2 regions of the Streptomyces sp. NPDC050564 genome follow, and region 2 is predicted to be linked to the other one. Evidence: riboswitches for the same ligand, from Rfam matches in the RefSeq annotation. Region 2 holds a riboswitch; the other holds the start of a gene.
The links. A riboswitch is a leader RNA that binds a small molecule or an ion and turns the genes downstream of it on or off. The one in region 2 is predicted to bind S-adenosylmethionine.

Region 1 (4,994 bases), on a different contig from region 2:
GAGGAGGATCTTCTCCTGGTTGGTGCCGTTGTCGACGGCGACGGTCTTGCCGGCGAGGTTCTCGTAGTCGTCGTCGAAGTTCCACGTGCTCTTCTTGAGCACCTCGAAGCCGACGTTGTCCTTCCGGTAGGAGGCGAAGTCGTACTTCTTCTTGCGCTCCTCGGTGTCGGTGATGTTGGCGAAGGCCACGTCGACCTTGCCACTGTCGATGCCGACGAACATGTTCTCCCAGGTGGAGTTCTTCAGCTCCGGCTTCAGGCCGAGTACGGCGGCGACCAGGCGGCCGAAGTCGGGTTCCGCGCCGGTGAGGGTCTTCTGGTCGGAGCCGACGTACGCCAGGGGCGGGAAGCCGTCGGGCAGGGCGCCGACGCCGATCTCCAGCTTGCCGCTCCTGCGCACCGACGCGGGCAGCTCGGCGCTGATCGACTTCACCTCGGAGACCTTCAACCTGGTCTGCCGGGCGGCCCCGTTGGACAGCTGTCCCACGGTCACCGTGCCCGCGGCGTCGGTCGTGGTGGCGGCGTCGCTGTCGCCTCCGCAGGCCGCGAGCCCGGCGGCCAGTGAAGCAACGGCGGTCGCCGCGGTGATACCGCGTATCAGGCTGCGTCGAGAGAAGTGCGTAGGCATGGCTGTCCTTGTCGCTGGGTGAGGGTGTGACTGCGGTGATGTGGCAGAAGGGAGGCGCCGGTCAGAGCACCTTGCTGAGGAAGTCCCGGGTCCGTTCGTGCCGCGGGTGGTCCAACACCTCTGAGGGCGGGCCCTGTTCGACGATGCGGCCGCCGTCGATGAAGACGATCCGGTCGGCGACCTCGCGGGCGAAGCCGATCTCGTGCGTGACGATGACGAGGGTGGTGCCGCTGGTCGCCAGGTCCTTGATGACGGCCAGGACCTCGCCGACGAGTTCGGGGTCGAGTGCCGAGGTGGGCTCGTCGAACAGGATGATTCCCGGGCGCAGGGCGAGGGCGCGGGCGATGGCCACACGCTGCTGCTGACCGCCGGACAACTGGCGCGGGTAGGCGCCGGTCTTCTCGCCCAGGCCCACGCGGCCGAGCAGTTCGCGTGCCAGCTCCTGGGCCTCGGGCTTGGTCAGCCTCCCGGTGGCCACGGGCGCGGCGGCCACGTTGTCCAGGACGGTCAGATGCGGGAAGAGGTTGAAGTTCTGGAAGACGAAGCCGATCCGGCTGCGCTGGCTCAGGATGGCCCGCTCGCTGAGTTCCTTCAGCCTCTCGCCCTGCCGCCTGACGCCGATCAACTCGCCGTTGACACTGACGTATCCGACTTCCGGCTTCTCCAGGTGGTTGATCACCCGCAACAGCGTCGACTTGCCGGAGCCGGACGGGCCGAGGATGACGGTGACCTCGCCGGGCCGCACTGTCAGGTCGACTCCGTCGAGTACCCGGTGGGCGCCGTACCACTTGTGCACGTCGTGGACTTCAAGCGCGGCGGGTCGCGCGTCGGGGGTCTGGGCGGTGGTCATACGGCGGCCTCCTTGCGCAGCCGGGCCAGCAGATCGGTCAGGCCGGTCCGCGCCTTCTGCAGCGGGGTCGGCGGCAGGGTGCGTGTCGCGCCCCGGGCGAAGTACCGCTCGACGTAGAACTGGGCGATAGACACGGCACTCGTGAGGATCAGGTACCAGACGGTGGCGACCAGCAGCAGCGGCACGATGTCGCCGGGATAGGTGCTGCCCATCGTCTGCACCGAGCCGAACAGGTCGAGCAGCGACACGTAGAAGACCAGGGACGTGCCCTTGATCAGGCCGATCAGCTGGTTGACGTAGTTCGGGGTGATGGACCTGAGGGCCTGCGGGAAGACGATCCGGGTGAACTGGTACGTCTTCGGCAGGCCGAGCGCGGCAGCCGCCTCGTGCTGGCCCTGGTCGACGGAGAGGATGCCGCCGCGGACGACCTCGGCCGCGTACGCCGCCTCGTTGAGGCTGAGGCCGATCACGGCGACCGTCATGTCGGTGGCGAGCCGGGACTCGTCGAAGGTGACGAAGGCCGGCCCGAACGGCACACCGAGGCTCAACGTCTTGTACAGGGCGCTGAAGTTGTAGAGGAAGATCAGGACGACGATCAGCGGTACGGAGCGGAACAGCCACGTGTACACCCAGCTCACCGCACGCAGCACCGGGCTCCCGGAGAGCCTGGCGAGGGCGAGCAGGACTCCGCCCAGCAGCCCCAACACCGCGCTGAGCGCGGCCACTTCGAGGGTGATGACCAGGCCGTCGAGAATCGTGGGACGCAGGAACCAGTAGCGGAAGCGATCCCACTGGTAGAAGGGGTTGGTGGCCAGGCCGTGGATGATCTGGGCGACCAGGACCAGGACGACGGCTGTGGCAATCCAGCGGCCCGGCCGGCGCAGCGGCAGCACGCGCTGGGCCGTGAGCGGCTTCGCCGGGGAGTCGGCGGGCGGTGCCTCGGCAAGAAACACAGCGACGCCAGGGGGTTCACTCATGAGGGGGCTCCAGCGGAGTCGGACACCCCGGGCGCGGCATACGCAACGGCACCGCAGCACAACGGGGACGGCTGCGGAGGACGAAGAACGGGAAGACGCCGGTACCGGGGGCTGGGCGGGCAGAGGGCGCACCGCGGCAGCGGTACGCGTCAGAGATTCAGGACGCCGTCAGCCTTGACAGCGGGCACAGCCCGAAGCGGTACACAGGGCACTGTTGACGCGGAGCAGATCGACGCAGCGGTTCGCGCACAGCAGTACGCAGCCGCGGGGCCGCTCTGCGGCCACCTTCGACGCTGCGTTCATCGTTGTCTCCGTCACTGTTCCGCCCGTGGGCGGCTCGCGCTTACCGAAAGTCTTCCGGTCCGGTCGTCACCTGGGGCACCCCACCGCGACGCGAGGGTTGCCGGCCAGCGAGCCAGGGCTTTTCGCTGACACTCATGACCGATCTGCGGCGTAAGTTAGGCACGCTCGGAAACCGATGTCAACGTCCACCCGCCCGAATGACCACGTGGTGAGACCGGGTCCACGCCTTCTTGACGGCGTCACGGAGCGCACTGACACTGACGAGGACGGTCACGATTGTCAGCGCCTCGTCACGTGGGCTTGCCTGCGCGATGCGGTGATCGGCCCCGGCCCGCTGACAGGCAACCCTTCCACCGCGACGGGGTGCCCCGGGTGACGACCGGGTCCCGCCGGTGCGGCGGGACAAGCGTGGTCTCGCGGCTCGCGGGCCCTGAAGGCGGGACCGGTGGGAATGCCCAGGAGCGACCTGACGAGACGGCTGCACATCGATTTGCAGCGGGTCTCCAGCGCGTACTAGTCCGGCCGCTCCGAGCCGGTGCACAAGCGCAGTCACTCCGTTCCGCCGCTGCCGCCCAACATGCGGCCGGGGCTTCGTCGTTCCCCTGGAGAGTCATGCCCGAGACCGTTTCGCGCGCCTCGAACACAGCCACCTCAGGCACATGCGCCACCAGCGCAGCCACCACCGGCACGCACGCCGCAACCGCGGGCACGTGCGCCCCCACCGCAGTCGCCCGCGCCTCGACGTCGCGCGTTCCGGGCCCAGTTGTGTCCGGTCCAAGCACTCGCCCCGCAGGCGCCGGACCGTCCGTGTCCCCTCGCCCGCACGGCATCCGCAGCCGCATCGGTGTCGGTGCCGCCGGTGGCTTCTACCCTGCGCCGCACCGCTATCAGCTCTATCTGTCCGAGGGCTGTCCGCGTTCGCTGCGCCTTTCGATCACCCTCGATCTGCTCGGCCTCAAGGACTCGGTGGCCACCACGATCCTCGCGCACCCCGCCGAGACACCCGACGCGTTCGCCTCGCTCCGCAGTGCCTACGAGGCCACCTGGCACCATTACGAGGGCCCGCTGACCGCGCCCGCGCTGTGCGACCGCTGGAGCGGACGCATCGTCAGCAATCACACCCCCGACATCCTTCGTGACCTGGCGGGCCTGCTGACCTGCCATGACGGAGCATGCATCCCCCTGCTGCACCCGCCGGCCCTCGCCGCGGACATCGACGCCCTGCGCGAACTCCTCGACCGCGACGTCACCTCGACGGCGCGGCCGGAAGCCCGCTCGGCGACTCTGGATCTGTTGGACCATCAGCTCGCCACGCGCGCCTATGTGTTGGGCGAGGATCTGACGGCCGCCGACGTGGACGTCTGGGTGGCGCTCAACCACCTCGACACGGCCGACCCCCTCTCCCGGCACAGCCGCCTTCGCGCCTATGTGCGCCGCCTCGACGAGCATCCCGCCTTCCACGGCGCCCGGTCCCTGCGCGTGTGGCACGACCGGTCCGCGACGGGAGCGATCCGACGCGACTGACCGTCAGAACGCGGGGGCCGCGCCGCTGGGCGTCACCCATCCGGGGTCCGGGGCGGACCTCGCGAAAATACTTGACGGATTCTGTCAGGTATTGAGGCCAAGGTCGTGTGCACAGACAGCGGCGCCGGGTCTCTCGGCCCGTCCACGAGTGCCGGTGTCCCGAGCGGAAGGTCGGACATGGTGCAGCACGCGGTCGAATTCGAGGTGGCCGGCCCTTGGTCGCTGGACACGAGCCGGGAGTTCTGGGAGGAGCTCGCGCCGCTGGCGCCGGCCTCGGCGGCGGGTGCCGCCGGGGCGTTGCGCACGGTCTTCCACGCCGACGCCGACTGGCGCCGCGTCGCCGCGGAGGTCACCCAGTACGGCAGCACGGCCCGGGTCGTGGCGGTCGGCGACGGCGATCTGGACGCCGCCGCCGAGCAGGTGCGCCGCTTCCTGTCCCTGGACGTCGACGCCCGCGGCTGGCCGACGGTCGCCGAACGCGACCCCGTCATCGCCGACGTCCAGGCCAGATGGCCGGGCCTGCGGCCGTGCGGTTTCCACTCGCCCTACGAGGCCGCCACCTGGGCGGTGCTGACCCAGCGCACGGGGATGACCTCGGCCAGGCGCATGCGCGACGACCTCGTCGCCCGCTACGGCACAGGCGGCGCGTTCCCCTCCCCCGAGGCGCTGCTCGGCCTGGACTTCGAACTGCCCTGGCGCAAAACCGAGTACCT
Region 2 (4,994 bases):
ATACGCTCCATGTCGGTGGCGAAGTACGCCGAGATGTAGCCCTTGTCGAAGCGCATACCCTCGGTGAGCTCCAGCTCCAGACCGAAGGTCTGGGACTCCTCGACGGTGATGACGCCTTCCTTGCCGACCTTGTCCATGGCCTCGGCGATGAGCTCGCCGATCTGGGTGTCGGCGGCGGAGATGGAGGCCGTGGAAGCGATCTGCTCCTTGGTCTCGACATCCTTGGCCTGCTCGAGCAGGGCACCGGAGACGGCCTCGACGGCCTTCTCGATACCGCGCTTGAGGGCCATCGGGTTGGCGCCGGCGGCTACGTTGCGCAGACCCTCGCGGACCAGCGCCTGGGCCAGGACGGTCGCGGTCGTCGTGCCGTCACCGGCGACGTCGTCCGTCTTCTTCGCGACCTCCTTGACCAGCTCGGCACCGATCTTCTCGTACGGGTCCTCGAGCTCGATCTCCTTGGCGATGGAGACACCGTCGTTGGTGATCGTGGGGGCGCCCCACTTCTTCTCGAGGACGACGTTGCGGCCCTTGGGGCCAAGGGTGACCTTGACGGCGTCGGCGAGCTGGTTCATCCCGCGCTCGAGACCGCGCCGTGCCTCCTCGTCGAACGCGATGATCTTGGCCATGTGAAGTGGTCCTCCCGGACGGGGTGGATTGCTCCGGACCGTGCCCGCGCCCGCGACGGACGGCCTGCAAGCCTTGTGGTTCCTTGCCCCACCGGCTTGCGGACCTCGCTGACCCGATCCAAGTTCTGTCACTCTCACTCGGAGAGTGCTAACGCCAATGATTAGCACTCGGCCCCCTCGAGTGCAAGATGCTCCCGCGCAACGAGCCCATTGAGGGGTGGTGGTCGAGCGACGGGCGGGCGCAAGCGCCTCTCACGAACGGGAGGGATCCGGGAACGCACGAAGGGCCCGCGTCCCTGATGGGATGCGGGCCCCTCGGCGTGAGTGCGTCGGTGGCCGTTCGCGCCGGGATCAGACGGCGAGCTTGACCATGTCCGCCTGCGGACCCTTCTGGCCCTGCGAGATCTCGAACTCCACTCGCTGACCCTCTTCAAGGGTGCGGTAGCCGTCCATCTGAATCGCGCTGTAGTGCACGAAGACGTCCGCACCACCGTCGACCGCGATGAAGCCGTACCCCTTCTCCGCGTTGAACCACTTGACGGTGCCCTGAGCCATGCCTAACTCCCCTATTACTGGCCCTTGCACAGATCCACACTTCGCGGATCCGGGTCAGACCTCACCCCCCAACGGTTGGGGGTGTGCGCCGGAACGCGTCGACCGCGGCTGAATGTATCTGTCCAACTGCCGTCTGCAACAGGTCAATCGGACGAGAATTCTGGGCACGGTCGATCGGGAAAATGCGGAGAATTCGCGAAGATTCAGGGCAAGTCGGGCCCCGTAAATGCCATAATCGGCTCAAAAAGGTGGGGCACTTTGGCTACTTCTTGTCGGCTGTCGCGCAGATGCTCATATGCGTCCGGCATGAAAAGCGAAGCAGCTTCCCCAACTCTACCGTGCTCAACCATGCAGAATTGCCCCCTCCGTTTCTCTCACGGAGGGGGCAATTCGATGAACTCTTAGTGATGAGCGTTACCTACGGTAACAATCTCACCTTGGGTGACGGGTTCAGCCGCCCGCGACCGCCGGGATGATCGACACGCCCGCACCGTCGGGCGTCGCCGTCTCCAGACCCTGCTCGAACCGCACGTCGTCGTCGTTGACGTACACGTTGACGAACCGACGCAGCTTGCCCTGGTCGTCCAGAACGCGCGCGGCGATACCCGTGTGGTTCTTCTCCAGGTCGGCAAGGACCTCGGCGAGGGTCCCGCCCTCGGCCGTCACCTCGGCCTGACCGCCGGTGTAGGTGCGCAGGATGGTGGGGATGCGGACGTTGACGCTCATGATGCGAGGCCAGCCTCTCGGAAGGAGTCCAGGTTCGGGCGGATGGTCGCGGTCAGGCCGGTGCCGGCCACCGCGTCCAGGGTCTTGAGGCCGTCGCCGGTGTTGAGGACGACCGTGGTCAGGGTCGGGTCGAGGAGGCCGTTCTCGATCAGCTTCTTGGCGACGCCGAGGGTCACACCGCCCGCCGTCTCGGCGAAGATGCCCTCCGTGCGCGCAAGGAGCTTGATCGCGTCGACGACCTGCTCGTCGTTGACATCCTCCACCGCACCGCCCGTGCGGCGCGCGATGTCGAGGACGTACGGCCCGTCGGCCGGGTTGCCGATGGCGAGCGACTTGGCGATGGTGTTCGGCTTCTGCGGCCGTACGACGTCGTGCCCGGCCTTGTAGGCGACGGACACCGGCGAGCAGCCTTCGGCCTGGGCGCCGAAGATCTTGTACGGCTTGTCCTCGACGAGGCCGAGCTTGATCAGCTCCTGCAGACCCTTGTCGATCTTCGTGAGCTGGGAGCCGGAGGCGATCGGGACGACCAGCTGGTCGGGCAGACGCCAGCCGAGCTGCTCGCAGATCTCGTACGCCAGGGTCTTGGAGCCCTCCGCGTAGTACGGCCGCAGGTTGACGTTGACGAAGCCCCAGCCCTCGCCGGCCGGGTCGCCGATCAGCTCGGAGCAGAAGCGGTTCACGTCGTCGTAGTTGCCCTCGATGCCGACGAGCTCGCCGCCGTAGATCGCGGCCATGACGACCTTGCCCTGCTCCAGGTCGTGCGGGATGAACACGCAGGAGCGGAAGCCGGCGCGGGCGGCGGCGGCGCCCACCGCGCCGGCGAGGTTGCCGGTGGAGGAGCAGGAGAGGGTGGTGAAGTCGAAGGCGCGGGCGGCCTCGATGGCCTGGGCGACGACGCGGTCCTTGAAGGAGTGCGTCGGGTTGCCGGAGTCGTCCTTGACGAAGAGCTTGCCGGCGTCGACACCGAGCTCGCGCGCCAGGTTGTCGGCCTTGACGAGCTTGGTCCAGCCGGGGTTGATGTTCGGCTTCTCGGCGACGTCCGCGGGGACGGGCAGCAGGGGCGCGTAGCGCCAGATGTTCGCGGGGCCCGCTTCGATGCGCTTGCGGAGTTCCTCGGTGTCGTAGGCCGAGAAGTCGTACGCGATCTCCAGCGGGCCGAAACACTCCTCGCAGGCGAAGACCGGGCCGAGCGGGACCCGGTGCCCGCACTCGCGGCAGGAAAGCGCGGCGGCGGGGCCGAGATCAACGGCGTCTACGGTGTTCGTGGTGCTTGCAACAGTCTGCGCAGCCATGGAGGCGAGGCCCTTTCTCCTCATCTTCCTCACGACGCACTTCGCCGTGAGACGGATTTGGCACCTTCCCTAGCCGGGAGCCTCGCCACGTCAACGTGACAAGACCGGCTGGAGGGTTGCCGGGGCTTCAACGGGCCGTATCCCTCTGCCCCTCTGGATGAGCGGTATTCGGTTGTTGAACTATTGATCACCATGCGCGCCGATGATCTACGCAATGCGATGGTCATCCGCGTTGTTCAAGACTGTAACCGAAGGCCAGGACAGTTGAGATAGTCGTCCGAACCGCGAGATGGATCACACCGTGCGAGACGGGGTGATCAGACAGTGAGGAGCCGCAGACTGTGCTGAAGGAAGTCGAGCGCTGGCTGAGCACACGCTCCTGGTCCGTGACCGATCGCCCGCTCCACCAACTCATGGCCGCCAAACGCACCACCGGGTCGACGGTCAGTGTCGTCCTGCCCGCGCTCAATGAGGAGGAGACCGTCGGCGAGATCGTCGCGATCATCCGCCACGATCTGATGCAGCAGGTGCCCCTCGTCGACGAGATCGTCGTCGTCGACTCGGGCTCGACGGACCGCACCTCCGAGGTCGCCGCCGCCGCGGGCGCGCGCGTCGTGCACCGGGACGCGATCCTGCCGCGCATCCCGACCGTGCCCGGCAAGGGCGAGGTCCTGTGGCGGTCGCTGCTGGTGACGAGCGGGGACATCATCTGCTTCATCGACGCGGACTTGAAGGAATTCTCGTCCGACTTCGTCTCCGGGATCGTGGGCCCGCTGCTCACCGAACCCGGCGTGGACCTGGTCAAGGCGATGTACGACCGTCCCCTCGGCCAGGCCGCGGGCCAGGGCGGCCGCGTCACCGAGCTGATGGCCCGCCCCCTGCTGAACATGCACTGGCCGCAGCTCGCGGGCTTCGTCCAGCCGCTCGGCGGCGAGTACGCGGCCCGCCGCTCGCTGCTCGAACAGCTGCCGTTCCCCGTCGGGTACGGCGTCGAGCTGGGCATGCTCGTCGACGCCCTGCACCTGGTGGGCCTTGACGCCCTCGCCCAGGTCGACGTGGGCGTCCGCAAGCACCGCCACCAGGACGGACAGGCGCTGGGCCGCATGGCCGCGGCGATCTACCGCACCGCCCAGCTGCGCCTGGCCCGCGGCCACATGATCCGCCCGTCGCTCACGCAGTTCGAGCGGGGCGAAGAGGGCTTCGAGCCGCGCACCCACTCCGTTGACACGGAAGAACGCCCTCCGATGGTGGAAATCTCCGAGTACCGGAAACGGAAGGCCGCGTAGGCCGTGTCCGTGACGGGCGCGGGGAACTGCGCGGCCGGCCCCCGCCGGCCCGCGGATCCCGCGCGGCGCCGCATTGCATACAGCCGAGGGGAACGTTTGAGCGTTTCGGTGCCGGGCTAGGTTTCGTGGCATGGCTTCAACGCACGGTGCCCACCGGATCCTGGTCGCCTCCAACCGCGGCCCGGTCACCTACGAGGTGCGCGAGGACGGCTCGCTGAACGCCAAGCGCGGTGGCGGCGGGCTGGTCTCGGGCCTGTCGGCGATCGGGCCGGACGCGGGCGCCCTGTGGGTGTGCTCGGCACTCGGCGACGGGGACCGCGAGGCAGTGCGGCGCGGGGTCGGCGAGGACGGCGTACGGATGCTGGACATCGATGCCGAGGTGCACGCCGACGCGTACAACGGCATCGCGAACTCCGTGCTGTGGTTCGTTCACCACATGCTGTACCAGACGCCGCTGGAGCCGGTCTTCGACGCGGAGTTCCGGCGCCAGTGGGCGTCGTACGAGGCGT

Region 1: another riboswitch for S-adenosylmethionine. It lies ahead of ACIBK0_RS39040 (putative leader peptide); the one in region 2 lies ahead of thrC (threonine synthase).

Annotation. Positions count from the first base shown of each region.
Region 1 covers NZ_JBITGS010000033.1:80,816-85,809, forward strand. Annotated here, with positions in the region: gene ACIBK0_RS39025 (ABC transporter substrate-binding protein) at 1-627, opposite strand, end outside; gene ACIBK0_RS39030 (amino acid ABC transporter ATP-binding protein) at 689-1,477, opposite strand; gene ACIBK0_RS39035 (amino acid ABC transporter permease) at 1,474-2,454, opposite strand; SAM riboswitch class IV at 2,789-2,897, opposite strand; SAM riboswitch class IV at 3,026-3,172, shown strand; gene ACIBK0_RS39040 (putative leader peptide) at 3,209-3,274, shown strand; gene ACIBK0_RS39045 (glutathione S-transferase C-terminal domain-containing protein) at 3,565-4,281, shown strand; gene ACIBK0_RS39050 (DNA-3-methyladenine glycosylase family protein) at 4,459-4,994, shown strand, end outside.
Region 2 covers NZ_JBITGS010000019.1:51,899-56,892, forward strand. Annotated here, with positions in the region: gene groL (chaperonin GroEL) at 1-626, opposite strand, end outside; gene ACIBK0_RS28390 (cold-shock protein) at 978-1,181, opposite strand; gene ACIBK0_RS28395 (MoaD/ThiS family protein) at 1,632-1,907, opposite strand; gene thrC (threonine synthase) at 1,904-3,199, opposite strand; SAM riboswitch class I at 3,217-3,363, opposite strand; gene ACIBK0_RS28405 (glucosyl-3-phosphoglycerate synthase) at 3,541-4,485, shown strand; gene ACIBK0_RS28410 (trehalose-6-phosphate synthase) at 4,616-4,994, shown strand, end outside.